DNA from 4 places in the Vogesella sp. EB genome. Region 1 is predicted to be linked to each of the others. Evidence: predicted binding sites of a transcription regulator. Region 1 holds the regulator's gene; each other region holds the start of a gene.
What was found. The regulator sigma-54, encoded in region 1, starts transcription at its own class of promoters, with help from an activator protein. The targets are predictions, from matches to a motif close to CTGGCACGCTTCATGCTT.
Positions count from the first base shown of each region.

Region 2: a site for sigma-54 is predicted at 2,276-2,293, ahead of ACG97_RS00205 (NarK/NasA family nitrate transporter). Genes of this name have one in related genera too.
Region 3: a site for sigma-54 is predicted at 2,545-2,562, ahead of flgB (flagellar basal body rod protein FlgB). Genes of this name have one in related genera too.
Region 4: a site for sigma-54 is predicted at 1,924-1,941, ahead of ACG97_RS12250 (dicarboxylate/amino acid:cation symporter). Genes of this name have one in related genera too.

Region 1 is NZ_LFDT01000005.1:115,574-120,083, forward strand. Features, by position in the region: gene lptA (lipopolysaccharide transport periplasmic protein LptA) at 1-291, shown strand, start outside; gene lptB (LPS export ABC transporter ATP-binding protein) at 288-1,016, shown strand; gene ACG97_RS04815 (RNA polymerase factor sigma-54) at 1,020-2,465, shown strand; gene hpf (ribosome hibernation-promoting factor, HPF/YfiA family) at 2,528-2,848, shown strand; gene ptsN (PTS IIA-like nitrogen regulatory protein PtsN) at 3,011-3,475, shown strand; gene hprK (HPr(Ser) kinase/phosphatase) at 3,468-4,424, shown strand; gene rapZ (RNase adapter RapZ) at 4,405-4,510, shown strand, end outside.
Region 2 is NZ_LFDT01000001.1:39,817-44,326, reverse strand. Features, by position in the region: gene ACG97_RS00210 (bifunctional protein-serine/threonine kinase/phosphatase) at 1-768, opposite strand, end outside; gene ACG97_RS00205 (NarK/NasA family nitrate transporter) at 879-2,090, opposite strand; gene ACG97_RS00200 (ABC transporter ATP-binding protein) at 2,470-3,261, opposite strand; gene ntrB (nitrate ABC transporter permease) at 3,263-4,162, opposite strand; gene ACG97_RS00190 (CmpA/NrtA family ABC transporter substrate-binding protein) at 4,174-4,510, opposite strand, start outside.
Region 3 is NZ_LFDT01000012.1:21,770-26,279, reverse strand. Features, by position in the region: gene ACG97_RS08990 (ATP-binding cassette domain-containing protein) at 1-610, opposite strand, end outside; gene tsaD (tRNA (adenosine(37)-N6)-threonylcarbamoyltransferase complex transferase subunit TsaD) at 657-1,682, opposite strand; gene ACG97_RS08980 (OsmC family protein) at 1,788-2,207, shown strand; gene flgB (flagellar basal body rod protein FlgB) at 2,593-3,003, shown strand; gene flgC (flagellar basal body rod protein FlgC) at 3,006-3,416, shown strand; gene ACG97_RS08965 (flagellar hook assembly protein FlgD) at 3,433-4,104, shown strand; gene flgE (flagellar hook protein FlgE) at 4,137-4,510, shown strand, end outside.
Region 4 is NZ_LFDT01000022.1:8,242-12,751, reverse strand. Features, by position in the region: gene ACG97_RS12255 (nucleoside-diphosphate sugar epimerase/dehydratase) at 1-1,739, shown strand, start outside; gene ACG97_RS12250 (dicarboxylate/amino acid:cation symporter) at 2,038-3,351, shown strand; gene ACG97_RS12245 (DUF2164 domain-containing protein) at 3,412-3,657, shown strand; gene ACG97_RS12240 (LysR substrate-binding domain-containing protein) at 3,772-4,510, shown strand, end outside.

The DNA of each region.
Region 1 (4,510 bases):
AACCAGCAGCTGCAGGCGCAGGGCAGCCCGGTCACCTTCCGCCAGAAGGTCGACGGCAGCAATGAATACGTCGAAGGCAGCGCCAGCAACGTCAACTACAACACTGCGGCCAACCTTGCCACCCTGACCGGCAACGCCCGCGTCAAGCGCGGCCAGGATTCGGTCAGCGGCGCCGTCATCGTCTACAACACCGCCACCGAGACCTACCAGGCCAGCGGCGGCACCGCCGCCAGCGGCAACAGCGGCCGCGTGACGGTGATCCTGCAGCCCAAAGCACAGGGCACGCCATGACCCCGAGCCAGCTTTCCATCCAGCACCTGAAGAAGACCTTCAAGAAGCGTACCGTGGTGCGCGACGTGTCGCTGGAGATCGCCAGTGGCGAGGTGGTCGGCCTGCTCGGCCCCAACGGCGCCGGCAAAACCACCAGCTTCTACATGGTGGTCGGCCTGATCGCCGCCGATGCCGGCGAAATCCGCCTCGACGGCCAGACCATCACCCACCTGCCGATCCATCAGCGCGCGCGACTCGGTCTCGGCTATCTGCCGCAGGAAGCGTCGATCTTCCGCAAAATGACGGTGGACGAGAACATCCGCGCGGTGCTGGAAATTGCCGGTCTGAAGGACGAGGAGCTGGAAAACGAGCTGACCCTGCTGCTGGACGACCTCAACATCAGCCACCTGCGCGACAGCAACGCGCTGGCGCTGTCCGGTGGCGAACGCCGCCGCGTGGAAATCGCCCGCGTGCTGGCCACCCGCCCGCGCTTCATCCTGCTGGACGAGCCGTTTGCCGGCGTCGACCCCATCGCGGTGATCGACATCCAGAAGATCATCGCCTTCCTCAAGGAACGCGGCATCGGCGTGCTGATTACCGACCACAACGTGCGCGAAACGCTGCGCATCTGTGACCGCGCCTACATCATCTCCGAGGGCAGCGTGCTCGCCTCCGGCCTGCCGGAAGCGCTGGTGCTGAACGAACAGGTCCGCCAGGTGTACCTGGGCGAACACTTCCACCTGTAAGCCATGAAACAGACCCTCCAGCTCAAAACCAGCCAGCAACTCACGCTCACCCCCCAGTTGCAGCAATCGATCAAGCTGCTGCAGATGTCGACGCTGGATCTCAGTACCGAGCTGGAGCGCTACCTGCTGGAAAACCCGCTGCTGGAACGCGCCGACAGCAGCGACAGCCCCGACGAGTCCGACAGCCCGTTACCGGTGCTGGCGCCCAGCGGCGACACGCCGGCGTCGGACAGCGGCAGCGAGCCGGAGCGGCCGGAAGCGGAAAGCAACCGCGATGACGGCGAGCTGCTCGGCGACTGGGGCAGCAGCGGGAGCGGCAGCAGCCGCAACGATGACGACGACGAGTTCGACCCCATTCTCAACACCCCGTGCCGGCCGTCGCTGCGCGAGCACTTAACCGCGCAGATGGGTGAAACCCAGCTCAGCCAGCGCGACAAGGCGCTGATGTCGCTGCTGATCGACGAGCTGGATGACGACGGCTATCTGCCGACCTCGCTGGACGACATCGCCGCCGAGCTGCCGCTGGAGCTGGAAGTGGAAGGCGACGAGCTGGAGTGCCTGCGCAAGCTGCTGACCCAGTTCGAGCCGACCGGCATCGGCAGCCGCAACCTCACCGAATTCCTCTGCCTGCAACTGCAGCAGCACGCGGCACCGGCCGCGGTACGCCAGCTGGCGCTGGACATGGTGCAGCAGCACCTGCCGCTCTTGGGCAACCGCGACTTCACCAAGCTCAAGAAGCTGCTCGCCATCGACGAACAGCAGCTGAAAACCGCCCACGCCCTGCTCGCCAGCCTGCGGCCGCGCCCCAGCAGCGGCTTCGACCAGGGCGAGACCCACTACGTCGCCCCCGACATCCTGGTGGTGAAACGCCAGCAGCGCTGGGTGGCGCGCCTCAACCAGGGCACGCTGCCGAAGCTGCGCGTCAACCAGATGTATGCAGCCATGCTACAACAGAAGGGCAGCAGCCATAATCTGGGCGGCCAGCTGCAAGAGGCGCGCTGGCTGGTAAAAAACATTCAACAACGGTTTGACACCATCCTGAAAGTGGCAGAATCTATTGTTGACAGACAGCAAGCGTTCTTTGAACAAGGTGAAGTGGCCATGCGCCCACTTATCCTGCGAGACATCGCGGAAGAACTGGGTCTGCATGAGTCAACCATCTCCCGCGTCACCACGCAGAAATACCTGCTGTGCAGCCGTGGCTTGTTCGAACTCAAATATTTCTTTGGCAGTTCGGTCGATACTGACAGTGGTGGCGAATGTTCCGCCACCGCGATCAAGGCACTGATCCGGCAGATCATCGATGCGGAAGACCACAACAAACCGCTGTCTGACAGCGCCATTGCCGACAAGCTGATCGCCCAAGGTATTCAGGTTGCAAGACGCACCGTAGCCAAGTATCGTGAAGCCATGCAGATACCGCCGGTCAGCCAGCGCAAGACTTTTTAGGTTGTTCATAACAAGATCGCCATGCCCAGTCCGGATATGGCACCAACAGAAGGAGTTAGGGTATGAACCTCAAGATTACCGGCCTCCACCTCGACGTTACCCCGGCGCTTCGTGACTACATCGAAAGCAAACTGGAACGCATTACCCGCCATGTCGATAATGTGATCGGTGTCAACGTGACACTGTCTGTCGACAAACTGGTACAGAAAGCCGAAGTCAATGTTCACCTGGCAGGCAAGGACATCCATGCCGAAGCCACCGAAGCGGACATGTACGCGGCCATCGACCTGCTGACTGACAAACTGGATCGTCAGGTACTGAAATTCAAGGAAAAACAGGTCGAGCATCGCGCACCGGTACCGCAAGAGCAAGCGTCGCTCTGATCAGGATTTGCCGAACAAAAACGGATAATGCAAGCACTGCTTGCTTATCCGTTCTTTTTTTGGCTACCGCTTTTTCTCCTGACGATCATCCTGCGCTTTCCACTATGGTATTCCGTGGACTCGGCGTAGAATGGCCCTCGATTTTTTCGGGCAAATGGCATTATGGGCTTGATCAGTAAAATACTCTCCGTGGACAACGTCATTGCTGACATGGACGTTTCCAGCAAAAAACGACTCTTCGAACAAGTCGGCCTGATGGTCGAAAACAGTCACGCCATCGCGCGCAGCGATGTCTTCGACAGTTTGTTTGCCCGGGAAAAACTCGGCTCCACCGGCCTGGGACAAGGCGTCGCCATCCCGCACGGCCGCATCAAGAGCCTGAAGGAAGCCACCGGCATCTTCATCCGCCTGAAGGCGCCGATTCCGTTCGACGCCCCCGATGGCAAACCGGTCTCGCTGCTGTTCGTGCTGCTGGTGCCGGAGCAAGCCACCGACATTCACCTGCAGGTGTTGTCCGAGCTGGCGCAGCGCTTCTCCAGCAAGGCGCTGCGCGAGCAGATGAACGATCCCGCCTGCGATGCGCAGAAACTGTTTGAACTGATTTCCGACACCCCAGACCATGCCTAATATCAGTGTTCGCCGCCTGTACCAGGACAATCAGCACAAGCTCAACCTGAGCTGGGTCGCCGGCCGTTCCGGCTCCGACAACCTGATTTCGAATGATGAACAGCGGCCAACCCAGGCACTGGTCGGTCACCTCAACTTCATCCACCCCAACCGCGTCCAGGTCCTTGGCCTCGCGGAGGTGGAATACCTGAACAAGCTGGAACAGGCCGCGGCACGGACCGCCCTCGACCAGCTGTTCCACCGCACCATGGCGGTGGTGATCGTCGCCAATGCACAGCCGGTGCCCAACCTGCTGCGCGACTACTGCCAGAGCCACAATGTGCCGCTGATGAGTACGCCGCTGGAAAGCCCGTACCTGATGGACGTGCTGCGCATCTATCTGGCGCGCGCGCTGGCGGTCTCCACCGTGATGCACGGCGTGTTTCTCGACGTACTGGAAATCGGCGTGCTGATCATGGGCGATTCGGCGATGGGCAAGAGCGAGCTGGCGCTGGAACTGATCTCGCGCGGCCACGGCATGGTTGCCGATGACGCGGTCGAACTGTACCGCATCGGCCCGGAAACGCTGGAAGGCCGCTGCCCGGCGCTGCTGCGCGACTTCCTCGAGGTGCGCGGCCTCGGCATCCTCAATATCCGCACCATTTTCGGCGAAACCGCGGTGCGTCCGAAGAAGGTGCTGAAGCTGATCATCCACCTGATGAAGGCCAACGATCAGGCGATGCAGACGCTGGACCGGCTCAACATCCAGTCCGAGACGCAGGACATCCTCGGCGTCACCGTGCGCAAGGTGATCCTGCCGGTGGCCGCCGGCCGCAACCTGGCGGTGCTGGTCGAGGCGGCGGTGCGCAACTACATCCTGCAGCTGCGCGGCATCGACAGTACCCGCGAATTCATCGATCGCCACACCAACCTGCTACGGGACCAGGAACATGCAGCTGATTCTGATTAGCGGCCTGTCCGGCTCCGGCAAGTCCGTCGCCCTGCGCCTCTTGGAAGACAACGGCTACTACTGCGTCGACAACCTGCCGGCCACCA
Region 2 (4,510 bases), on a different contig from region 1:
GAACGGCTGGCCGTCGCGCAGCTTCGGCGGCAGCGGCAGGCTGGTGCAGCGCGCCAGCTCGTCGGCCAGTGCGCCCTGCGGCAGCGCCTCCACCCGCAGCACCAGCGCCGACAGGTTGTCCTGCGCGCCGGCGGCCAGTGCCGCTTCGCACAGCACGCTGGCGGCGCGCTGCACGTCGAGGTGCAGGTGCAGGATCTCGTCGATGCGCTTGTCGCCCAGCGCCTGCCACACGCCGTCGCACAGCAGCGCGAACACGTCGCCGGCGTGCAGGTCGCCGTCGCAGAAATCCGGCATCACGTGCTCGTCCAGCCCCATGCCGCGCTTGAGCACGTGCGACAGCGACGCTTCCTCCCACACGTGATCGACGGTCAGCTGCGTCAGCCGCCCCTGGCTGAGCCGGTAGACGCGGCAGTCGCCGACGTGGGCGACGGTGTAGCGGTGGCCGCGCAGCACCAGCGCCGACAGCGCCGCCACCAGCGGCTTGCCCTGCGCGCGCAGCCAGCGGTTGTGCGCCGCAAGCAGCCGGTCCAGTGCCGACGACACTGCCCACGTTTCCGGCGTGGCGTAGTAGTCGGCGCACACCGCCCGGATGGTGGACTGCGCCGCCAGGCGGCCGTCGGCACAGCCGGAGACGCCATCGGCCAGCGCGAACAGCGCGCCCTTGCTGGTCAACAGCCCGTCCTGCGGCACGCTCCAGCCCAGCGCGTCCTCGTTGCGTTCACGGCGGCCGGCGTCGCTGGCGTGGCCGACTGCAAGTTGCAAGCTCATGGTGCTTCCCTGCTAGAAATAATGCCCGCTTAAAGATGATGCCCTGCTCCAGCACGGCGTAACGGGGCGGGATCCGTGATCCCGCCCCGCTGATGGACAGAAGCTGCCGCTTACACCCGTGCCGCGGTCACGTTGCTGGCGCCCCAGGTGGTGCGCCAGCGCAGCTTCACGCCGTGCAGGCCGATCCACGCCACCACGCCGAGGCTGGCGAACAGCCACAGCCCGAGCTGGTAGTTGCCGGTGTGCTGCTTGACGAGGCCCAGCCCGGCGGCGAGCAGGAAGCCGCCGATGCCGCCGGCCATGCCGATCAGCCCGGTCATCACCCCGATTTCCTTGCGGAAGCGCTGCGGCACCAGCTGGAACACCGCGCCGTTGCCGCTACCCAGTGCCAGCATCGCGCCGACAAACAGCGCCAGCGCCACGTTGACCTGCGGCAGGTTGAAGCCGACCACCGCGATCAGCAACGCCGCGGCGGTGTACATCACCAGCAGGGTGCGGATGCCGCCGATACGGTCGGCCAGCGCACCGCCCAGTGGCCGCATCAGCGAGCCGGCGAACACGCAGGCGGCGGTGTAGTAGCCGGCGGTGACGGCATTGAGACCATACTGGTCATGGAAGTAGCCCGGCAGCGCGCTGGCGAGGCCGGCAAAGCCGCCGAAGGTCACACAGTAGAAGAACATGAACCACCAGCTGTCCTTGTCGCCCAGCACGCGCAGGTAGTCGGCCAGCGCCTTCGGCTTGGGACGCTGCGGCGCGTTCTGCGCAAACAGGCAGAACAGCACGAACACCACGGAGAGCGGCAGCACCGCGAGGCCGAATACGTTTTCCCAACCATAGAGTGCGGCCAACGTTGGCGCCAGCAGCGCGGCAAACACAGTGCCGGAGTTGCCGGCACCGGCGATGCCCATCGCCTTGCCCTGGTGCTCGGGCGGATACCACTGCGACGCCAGCGGCAGCGACACAGCGAAGGCGGCACCGGCCACGCCGAGGAATACCCCCAGCAACAGCGCCTGCGACAGCGACTGGATGCCGTGCAGCCAGGCAAAGCCCAGCGCCAGCATCACCACCACCTGGCCGAGGATGCCGGCGAATTTCGGCGAGAAGCGGTCCACCAGCAGGCCCATGCCGAAGCGCAGCAGGGCGCCGGCCAGGATCGGCGTCGCCACCATCAGCCCGCGCTGCTGCGCCGACAGCTGCAGGGCCTCGGCGATCTGGATCGCCAGCGGCCCGAGGATGTACCACACCATGAAGCTGAGGTCGAAATAGAGGAACGACACCAGCAGTGTCGGGGTATGGCCTGCCTTCCAGAAGTCCTTGCTCATTGTCTTGTTCCTTGAAAGATGTCCGTGATCGATCAGGCGGCGCGCCGGGGGCGCCGCGGCGGTCCGTGCCGCAAAAAAGCAAAGAGGCCCGTTGCCCGCGGTATCGCACCACGCGCAACGGACCTCTTTGTCCAAGCCCGCATCGCCGCCATTGGCAACCGGGACAATCATCTGCAGCGTTACCTGAGCAAGTGCCGTGCCAGCCGAATACGGCATTTTGGCCACCCAATCGCCACCTTTGCCTACAGCGGCGCCTGCCAATGGTGCACAGCAGCACCAAAAGCAGGCAGCTGATCGCAGGCCCCATGAAAAAACCGGGCCAGCGGCCCGGTGTCAACAACGTGTCGCCACGTCAGGGGATGCAGCCTGCCGTTGCCGCTCAGGCTGCCTCTTTGCGGTGTTTCTGGTACAGGAAATCCAGCACCGCGCCGCGATAGCGGTGATAGTCGGCGTCGCCCGCCAGCGCCAGCCGGTTACGCGGCCGTGGCAGCTGCACCTCCAGGATCTCGCCGACGGTGGCCGCCGGGCCATTGGTCATCATCACGATGCGATCGGACAGCAGCACCGCCTCGTCCACGTCGTGCGTCACCATCACCACGGTGCTGCCGGTGGCATCGACGATCTTCACCATCTCGTCCTGCAGGTTGGCGCGTGTCAGCGCGTCCAGCGCGCCGAACGGCTCGTCCATCAGCAGCACCTTCGGTTCCATCGCCAGCGCGCGGGCGATGCCGACACGCTGCTTCATGCCGCCGGAGATCTCGTGCGGGTGCTTGTCGCGGGCATGGCTCAGCCCCACCAGCGCCAGCGCGGCGTCGGTGCGCGCGGCCAGCTGCGCCTTGTCCTCCTTCGCGCCGAACACGCGCTCCACCGCCAGCAGGATGTTGCCGTAGCAGGACAGCCACGGCAGCAGGCTGTGGTTCTGGAACACCACCGCGCGCTCGGGGCCGGGGCCGTCGATCTCGCGGCCGTTGCACAGCGCGATGCCGTCGGACGGCTCCAGCAGCCCGGCGATGATGTTGAGCACCGTAGACTTGCCGCAGCCGGAGTGGCCAATCAGCGACACCACCTCACCCTGGCGGATGGTGAGATTGATGTCCTGCAGCGCGACGAAGCGGCCTTTTTTGGTATCGAAGTGCTTTTGCACGTTTTCCAGCTCGACGAAGCGTTCCATGTCACTCTCCCTGTCCGAAGCTGGCCTTCTTCGCCAGCCATACCAGTGCCTGTTCCAGCGCCAGCCCCACCAGACCGACCACGAAGATGGCGATCAGGATGTGCTCCACATTCAGGTTGTTCCATTCGTCCCACACCCAGAAGCCCAGCCCCACACCACCGGTGAGCATCTCCGCCGCCACGATCACCAGCCACGCGGTGCCGATCGCGAGGCGCACGCCGGTGAGCATGTGCGGCAGCACCGCCGGCAGCAGGATGACGCTGAACACCTTCCACTCCGACAGCCGCAGCACGCGCGCCACGTTGAGGTAATCCTGCGGCACCGCGCGCACGCCGGCGGCGGTATTGAGGATCATCGGCCAGATGCTGGAGATGAAGATCACCCAGATCGACGCCGGACTGGCAGCCTTGAACACCAAGAGGCCGATCGGCAACCACGCCAGCGGCGACACCGGGCGCAGCAGGCTGATCACCGGCGCCGTCATCCGTGCCAGAAAACCGAAGCGGCCGATCATGAAACCCAGCGGGATGCCGACCACGGCGGCGAGGCCGAAGCCGACGCCGACGCGGCCCAGCGACATCAGGATGTTCCAGCCTATGCCCTGGTCGTTGGGGCCGTTCTGGTAGAACGGATCGGCGAACAGCTCGGTGGCCGACGCCCAGGTGCTGAGCGGCCCCGGCAGGCTGCCGCGGCTGAGCTGCGACACCAGCGACCACAGCAGCACGAAGGCGATCAGCCCCAGCAGCGGCGGCACCAGCCAGCGGATGAAGCGCACCAGCGGTTGCAGCGACGGCGGCGCCGCGGCGAGCAGGGTCTTGCGCTTGCGCGGGCGGGCGCTGCGCGCGCCGGTGGCGGACGGGCCTGCGGCCAACATTGGCGAGAAAGTTTCTGCAGCACTCATGATGTCGCTCCTCAGGCCTTGATCTTGAAGCTGGCGGCGTAGGCGGCCGGGTTCTTGCCGTCCCACACCACGCCGTCAATCAGCTTGCTGGCACGCATGTCGCTGGCCGGCAACGCCACCCTGGCCATCGCCGCCGCGTCCTTGTAGATGGCGATCTGGTTGATCTGCTTCGCCACCGCCAGGTAGTCGGGATCGGTCTTCAGCAAGCCCCAGCGCTTGTGCTGGGTCAGGAACCACATGCCGTCGGACAGATACGGGAAGTTGACCTTGCCGCCGTCGAAGAACTTCATCAGCTTCGGGTCCTGCCACTTCTTGCCCAGGCCGTCCTCGTAGGCGCCGGCAAAGCGG
Region 3 (4,510 bases), on a different contig from region 1:
GCGAGATCACGATCAGGGTGCCTTCGTAGGCCTTCAGCCAGTCTTCCAGCCACAGCACCGTTTCCAGGTCCAGGTGGTTGGTCGGTTCATCCAGCAGCAGCAGGTCGGAGCGGCACATCAGCGCCTGCGCCAGGTTCAGACGCATGCGCCAGCCGCCGGAGAAGGTGGACACAGCACGGCTCTGGTGTTCGACGGGGAAGCCGAGGCCGGCCAGCAGCTTGCCGGCGCGGGCGGCGGCGGAATAGCCGTCGATGCGGTCCAGCTCGGCGTGCAGGCTGCCGATGGCGTTACCGTCGGCACTGGCTTCGGCGGCGGCCAACCTTTGCTGCAGGCGGCGCAACTCGGCATCGCCGTCGAGCACGAAATCGAGTGCCGATTGCGGCAGCGCCGGGGTTTCCTGCGCCACGTGCGCCATGGTCCACTGTGGCGGCAGCAGCACTTCGCCGCTTTCGGCGTGCAGTTCGCCCTTCAGCAGCGCGAAGACGCTGGACTTGCCGGCGCCGTTGGCACCGGTCATGCCGACCTTGTTGCCGGGGTTGATGGTGAGGTTGGCCGCAACAAGCAGTTCTTTCAGGCCGCGGCGCAGGGACAGGTTTTTTAGCTGGATCATAGCGATTCGGTAGGGCGGCCGCCTGGTGGCGGCCGGCGGGTGAGGGTCAGGCCTTGGGCAGGGTGGACAGATCCCAGCGCGGCTTCACGGTAAAGCTGCCGGCGGTACGCGCGTACTGCAGGCGCATGGCGCCGGCGAAGGCGATCATTGCGCCGTTGTCGGTGCACAGCTTCAGCGGCGGGTAGAACACGCCGAAGCGGCGCTTGGCCGCGGCGGCATCCAGAGCCGCGCGCAGCTGCTTGTTGGCGCCGACGCCGCCGGCGACCACGATGCGCTCCAGGCCGTACCGTTTCAGCGCCTTCACGCACTTGCTGACCAGCACGTCGACGATGGCTTCCTGGAAGGCGCGGCAGATGTCCTTGCGGGTTTGTTCATCGATGCTGCCGTATTCGGCCTCGACCTGCTTCTTCAGCATCAGCACCGCGGTTTTCAGGCCGGAGAAGCTCATGTCGAGGTTGTCGCTGTGCAGCATCGGGCGCGGCAGGGTGAAGCGCGCCGGGTCGCCTTCTTCCGCCAGTTTCGACAGCAGCGGGCCGCCGGGGTAGGGCAGGCCGAGCAGCTTGGCGGTCTTGTCGAAGGCTTCGCCGGCGGCATCGTCCACGGTCTCACCGAGGATCTGGTAATCGCCGACGCCACGCACGGCCATGATCTGGGTGTGGCCGCCGGAGACCAGCAGTGCGAGGAACGGGAATGCCGGCCGCGGATCGGCCAGTAGCGGCGACAGCAGGTGGCCTTCGAGGTGGTGCACGCTGATCACCGGGATGTTCAGTCCCACCGCCAGCGCATTGGCGAAGCTGGCGCCGACCAGCAACGCGCCGCCGAGGCCGGGGCCTTCGGTGTAGGCGATGGCGTCGATGTCCTGCAGCGTCTTGCCGGCTTCGGCGAGACAGGCACGGGTCAGCGGCGTGACGCGGCGGATGTGGTCGCGGCTGGCCAGCTCCGGCACCACGCCGCCGTATTCGGCGTGCATCGCCATCTGCGAGTGCAGCTGGTCGGCAATCAGGCCGCGTTCGGTGTCGTACAGCGCGACGCCGGTTTCGTCGCAAGACGATTCAATTCCCAATACGAGCATGTGAGTGGCTTCAAAACTAAACAATCTTTCCATTTTACCGGTGATTCTTTGTTCGCCCAAATCGGCAGTGATACGCTTGCGGTCTGAATCCAAGGGGAAGGCAAGATGAAAGCAAGACTGAAGTGGGTGGATGGCGTGTGTTTCATGGGCGAAACCGGCAGCGGCCATGCGGTGGTGATGGACGGCGCGCCGGAAGGCGGCGGCCGCAATCTCGGCCCGCGGCCGATGGAACTGCTGCTGCTGGGCACCGCCGGCTGCACCAGCTACGACGTGCTGAACATCCTGAAGAAGTCGCGCCAGGACGTGCGCGACTGCTGGGTGGAGATGGACGCCGAGCGTGCCGACAGCGACCCGAAGGTGTTCACCAGGATTCACTTCCACTTCGTGGTGGTGGGGCGCGAGCTGAAGGCGGACGTGGTGGAGCGCGCCATCAAGCTGTCGGCGGAGAAGTACTGCTCGGCCTCGATCATGCTCGGCAAGACGGCCGACATCACGCACGATTTCGAGATCCGCAGCGACGACTGAGAGCCTGTTCACGATCTGCTGTGGCTTGATCTCAAGGGTGGCGATACCGCGTTGAAAACGGCTTCGGCATGCGGGTTTATATCCAGATCAACACCGCTTCCTCCGCCGTTTTCGCCTTGTCTCGCTCTAGCTCGCGATATCGTGAACACGCTCTAAGCCAAATCTTGCGGCCAACCTTGGCCGCAATCGCCATGCTCAACGCCACCCTTGCCGGTGGCGTTGCCGTTTCCGGCGCGCGGCGGCAAATCTTGCCGCCTTGCCGGCGGCGGATGCGCCATCGGGCGGGAGTTTTCGGCCGTCGCGACCGGAACTTGAGCGCTGGGCGGCTGTTTTTTGATTGGCACAGTTCCTGCTTTAAGGATGCCAACTTAACGGACGACCGATCATGCTCGACAAGATTTCCGACCACCTCAACTTCTTCCAGCAATCGCTTGGCCTGCGTGCCAAGAAGGTGGAAGTGATTGCCAGCAATATCGCCAACGCGGATACGCCAGGCTACAAGGCGGTGGATTTCGATTTCGGCAAAGCGTTGCAAGGCCAGCTGCGCGCATCGCAAAGCGGGCTGGCGCTGGCGACCAGCAACGAGCGCCACCTGGCAGCCCAGGGCCACGCCAGCGTCGATGACGGCGGCCTGCAGTATCGCAGTGCGGTACAGCCCAGCCTCGACGGCAACACCGTCGATATGGATGTCGAGCGCGCCGCGTTTACTGACAACGCGATGAAATACCAGTCCACGCTGACCTTCCTCAACCGGAGAATCAGCGGGCTGATGGACGCAATCAAGGGTGGGCAATAACCATGTCGCTGTCTAATGTCTTCAATATTGCCGGCTCGGCGCTGACGGCGCAGTCGATGCGCCTGAACCTGGTGGCCAGCAATATCGCCAACGCGGAGAGCGCCACCAGTTCCACCGGCGAGCCGTTCCGCGGCCGTCACGCGGTGTTCACCGCCACGCCGGTGACGGCCGACATGCCGCAGGTAGCCGGTGTGCGGGTGACCTCGATCGTCGAGGACACCTCGCCGTTCCGCCTCAAGTACGAACCGGGCCATCCGCTGGCCGACGAGCGTGGCTACATCAAGATGCCCAACGTCAACCCGGTGGAAGAAATGGCCGACATGATTTCCGCTTCGCGCTCCTACCAGACTAGCGTCGAAGTAATGAATACCGCAAAGACCCTGCTGCAAAAAACCTTGCAGCTTGGCCAGTAACCGTTAGAGGTCTCGCATGGCAACCGTAAACAGCGCCACCGCCACCGGCATCGACTATGAGTCGTTCAACGTCGCCAGCAACAAGGCGGCCAGTAACGCCGAAGACATCCAGAACCGCTTCCTGAAGCTGCTGACCACGCAGCTGAAAACCCAGGATCCGTCGAACCCGATGGACAACGCGCAGATGACCAGCCAGATGGCGCAGATCAGCACCGTCAGCGGTCTGGAAAGCGTCAACGCCTCGATCAAGGCGCTGTCGGACAACCAGTCCGCCAGCCAGTCGCTGCTGGCGACGCTGATGATCGGCCGCTACGCGCTGATCCCCGGCAACGAAGTCAGCCTCAATGGCGGCGCGGCCAAGGCGGTGGTGGATTTCCCGCAGTCGGCCAGCGACGCGGTGGTCACCATCAAGAACGCCGCCGGCGTGGTGGTCAGCGAGATCAAGCTTGGCGCACAGACAGCCGGCCAGCTGACGGTCGGCTGGGACGGCAAGAACGCGGCCGGCGTGCAGCAGCCGGACGGCCAGTATTCGATCTCGATCAAGGCGGTGAACGGGACGGTGGCGGTGGATGCCAAGATCCTGAATCCGGTCAAGATCAGCAGTGTGGCGATCGACAAGGGCGTTTCTTCATTGGTGCTGGAAAACGGCAAGCGGATGTCGATGAGCGACGTGACGCAACTTATCTAAGACATTCCGGTTAAGCATTCGGGGGATAGAACATGGGTTTCCAGCAAGGTTTGAGTGGTCTGAGCGCAGCGTCCAAGCAGTTGGACGTGATCGGCAACAATATTGCCAACGGCAGCACCATCGGTTTCAAGGGCTCGCGCGTCGAGTTTGGCGATCTGTACGCCCGCTCGCTGGCCTCTGCCTCGACCCAGGCGGGTACCAATACCCAGGCCGGCGTCGGGGTGCAGGTACTGGCGGTGTCGCAGCAGTTCCAGCAGGGCAACATCACCACCACCAACAATCCGCTGGACATGGCGATTTCCGGTAACGGCTTTTACCGGTTGACCAGCGAAAACACCGGCAACGGCGGCATCGAGGCGTTCTCCCGCAACGGCGAGTTCAAGCTGGACAAGGAAGGCTACATCGT
Region 4 (4,510 bases), on a different contig from region 1:
TCGCGGTGCCGCCGCTGTGGGTGCTGCCGATCTTCATCAAGCTCGGCCTGTACCGCGCGGTGCTGAAATTCCTCGACGACCGCATCGTGTACACCGTGTTCGTCGGCGTGTCGCTGTCGGTGCTGCTGCTGATGGCGGTGATCCTGATGGCCGGCATTGCGCCGTTCCCGCGCACCGCCATCGTGATCTTCTGGGTGTTCGCGATGGCCTATATCGGCGGCAGCCGCTTTTTCCTGCGCGGCATCGTGCGCCGCATCGACGCGCTGGACGCGCCGCGGCGGCCGGTGATCATCTACGGCGCCGGCCGTGCCGGCCTGCAGCTGATGGCGGCGCTACAGGAGGGCCGCGAATACCGGCCGCTGGCCTTTGTCGACGACAACCCGCAGCTGTGGCGCCGCACCTTCCGCGGCCTGACGGTGCACGATCCGCTGACCCTGCCGCAGCTGCTGCAGGACAGCGGCGCGGAGGCGATCCTGCTGGCGATGCCGTCGGCCAGCCGTGGCCGCCACCGCCAGATCCTGGAGCAGCTGGAAACCCTGCACGTGCCGATCAAGCGCCTGCCGGGGATGGCCGATCTGGTGTCCGGCGAAGTGCGGGTGGAAGAGCTGCGCGAGGTGGAGATCGACGACGTGCTCGGCCGCGACCAGGTGCCGCCGCAGCCGGAACTGCTGGCCGCCAACATCCGCGGCAAGGTGGTGATGGTCACCGGCGCCGGCGGTTCCATCGGCGCCGAGCTGTGCCGCCAGATCGTGAAAAACCGTCCGGCGCGCATCGTGCTGTTCGAACTGAGTGAATACGCGCTGTACGCGATCGACCAGGAGCTGGCGCGGCTGGCGCCGGCGGTGGCGCGCACGCCGGTGCTGGGCAGCGTCACCGATACGGCGCGGCTGAGTTCGGTGCTGCAGGCGTTCGCGGTGGAGACGGTGTACCACGCGGCGGCCTACAAGCACGTGCCGATGGTGGAGCACAATCCGGTGGCCGGTATCGTCAACAACGCCTTCGGCACCGACAGCTGCGCGCAGGCGGCGCAGGACGCCGGCGTCGCCACCTTCGTGCTGATTTCCACCGATAAAGCCGTGCGGCCAACCAACGTGATGGGCGCCAGCAAGCGCCTGGCCGAGCTGACCTTGCAGGCGCGCCACGCCGCCGGCAGCCGCACCCGTTTCGTGATGGTGCGCTTCGGCAACGTGCTGGGCAGCTCCGGCTCGGTGGTGCCGCTGTTCAAGCAGCAGATCGCGGCAGGCGGGCCGGTGACGCTGACCCATCCCGACATCACCCGCTACTTCATGACCATCCCCGAGGCGGCGCAGCTGGTGATCCAGGCCGGCGCGATGGGCGAGGGCGGCGACGTGTTCGTGCTGGATATGGGTGAGCCGGTGAAGATCATTGATCTGGCGCGGCGCATGATCCACCTGTCCGGGCTGGAGGTGCGCGACGACTACCATCCGCACGGCGACATCGAGATCCGCTGCACCGGCCTGCGCCCGGGTGAGAAGCTGTACGAGGAGCTGCTGATCGGCGACGGCGTGCTGGCCACCGACCATCCGCGCATCATGCGCGCGCAGGAGTACCACCTGCCGCCGGCGCAGCTGGCCGGCCATCTGGCGGCCTTGCGCAGTGCCTGCGCCGCGCTGGACGCGCCGCGCGCCTTTAGCGAGCTGCAACAGGTGGTGCACGAATTCAAGGCGGCGGCGCACACCGCCGACTGGGTGGCACAGGCCGCCGCCGGCGACAACTGAAACGGCGCCGCCCGCACACCGCCCGTCATGCCAGCCATGACGGGCGGTTTTTTTATGGGCGCGTCACGGCGGCAGGGCGTTCGGAAATCCGGATGCCGATCGGGTGGGTATTCGGTCTGCCGTTCTGATGGCCGCTCATGACGAGAGTATTCCTTGTAAATCAACGCTTTGGCTGTAGTAAAAGCTGGCACGGTCTGTGCTGTAGGGGCTGCCAATAGAAAACGGCACGCCAGATGCCGTACGCCGGCCTGGCCGGAGCCACGAAAGTGTTATTGACCCTCATATGCATGGAGTCCCCGTGAAACTGAATCGACTGACAACGATGATCCTGGCCGCAATGGTTCTGGGCATCATCACCGGTTATGCCTGGCGCGAGATGGCCGGCAGCCCGGAAGCCATCAAATCCTTTGCCGACAATCTGTCCATCCTGACCGACGTCTTCCTGCGTCTGATCAAGATGATCATCGCGCCGCTGGTGTTCTCCACCCTGGTGGTCGGCATTGCACGCATGGGTGACTCCGCTACCGTTGGCCGCATCGGTGCCAAGGCGATGGGCTGGTTCGTGACCGCCTCGCTGGTGTCCCTGATGCTGGGCCTGGTGATGGTCAACCTGCTGAAGCCGGGTGTCGGCCTCAGCCTGCCGCTGCCGGACATTACCGCCAGCTCCGGCATCGAGAAGGGCGCGCTGACACTGAAGGACTTCATCAGCCACCTGATTCCGAAGAGCGTGTTCGACGCGCTGGCCAAGAACGAGATCCTCGCCATCGTGGTGTTCTCGCTGTTCTTCGGTACTGGTGCCGCCGCCATCGGCGACAAGGCCAAGGGCCTGATCGACGCCATCGACGCCGTCGCCCACATCATGCTGAAGGTCACCGGCTACGTGATGAACTTCGCGCCGTTCGCGGTGTTTGCCGCGATCGCCGGCATGGTGGCGAAAGAGGGCCTGGGCATCCTGTCCACCTACGGCAGCTTCATGGCGCAGTTCTACATGTCGCTGAGCCTGCTGTGGCTGGCGCTGCTGGCCATGGGTGCGATCTTCCTGAAGGGCCGCGTCATCGAGCTGCTGCGCGCGGTGCGCGAGCCGGCACTGCTGGCCTTCTCCACCGCCAGCTCCGAGGCCGCCTATCCGAAGACCCTGGATCGCCTGAAGCGCTTCGGCTGCTCCGACCGCATCGCCAGCTTCGTGCTGCCGATGGGTTACTCGTTCAACCTCGACGGCTCGATGATGTACTGCACCTTTGCGACCATCTTCATCGCCCAGGCCTACGGTATCGACCTGACGCTGTCGCAGGAAATCACCATGCTGCTGATCCTGATGGTGACGTCCAAGGGCATGGCCGGCGTGCCGCGCGCGTCGCTGGTGGTGATCGCCGCCACCCTGGCACAGTTCAACATTCCGGAAGCCGGCCTGCTGCTGCTGCTGGGCGTCGACCACTTCCTGGACATGGGCCGTTCCGCCACCAACGTGCTGGGTAACGCCATCGCCGCCAGCGTGGTCGCCAAGACCGAGAAGGAACTGACTGCCGCGCTGCCGCAACTGGATGACGATGATGACATCGAGCCGCAGGGCCGTGACGTCGAGCTGCAACCGGCACTGGCCAAGCAGGGCTGATAGACTGCGCGTTTTGCGCTGCCGCCGCCCGGCGGCAGCCTGTCATTCCGGAGTCTTGCCATGAGTCGCGACGAACGTTTTCTCAGCCCCGCCCAGCTTGCCGAGCTGGCCCCCGCACTGCAGCGCCAGCTGGATAGCGAGTTCGGGGTGGAACTGGGCACGTTCGACGCGCAGTCGCTGCTGCTGTTTGTTGCCGGGCGCATCGGCCCGGCGATCTACAACCGCGCGCTGGCCGACGCCCGAAGCGCGCTGGATGCGCGCATGGAGTCGCTGCAGTCGGCACTGTGGGAGCTGGAGCGCGACTGAAGGCGCCCGTTGATGTCATGAAAAAGGTTGGCCGCATGATCACTCATGCGGCCAACCTTTTTTGCGTGTGGCCGGCAGAGCGATTACGCTGCAGGCCATTGCAGGAGGTGTGCTATGGAAACCCGCTGGCTGGAAGACTTTCTGGTATTGGCCGAGACCGGCAGCTTTACCCGCTCCGCCGAATTGCGCCACCTGACGCAACCGGCGTTCTCGCGCCGCATCAAGGCGCTGGAGCAGTGGTTGGGCGCCGACCTGATCGACCGCACCACCTGGCCGACGCGGCTGACGCCGGCCGGCGAGCTGCTGCTGGACAAGGCGCGGCAACTGGTCGGCGAGCTATCCAGCACCCGCACCCTGCTGCGCGGGCTGCATGCGGCGGACGGCACCACGCTGACGCTGGCGGTGCCGCACACGCTGTCGTTCGGCTTCGTACCGCGCTGGCTGGCGGACGAGCGCACGGCGCTGGGCGAGGTGTCGTGGCGCCTGCTGGCGCACAACGTGCACGACGCGGTGGTGGCGCTGGTCGAAGGCAATGCCGACCTGCTGCTGTGTTACCACCATCCGCGCCATCCGGTGGAGCTGAGCGCCGGCCGCTATCCAGGCCTGCGCCTGGGCAGCGAGACGCTGGGGCCGTTCGCGCGCGCGCTGGCGGACGGCCAGCCGCAGTGGCAGCTGCCCGGCAGCAGCGCCGCGCCGTTGCCCTTCCTCGGCTACGGCCAGAACGCCTACTTCCGGCGCATGACCGACCTGATCCTGGAGCGGGCACCGGCCGTGTGCGCGCTGCGGCAGTGCTTCGAGACCGACATGGCCGAGGGACTGAAGGCGATGGTGCTGGAAGGGCACGGCGTCGCCT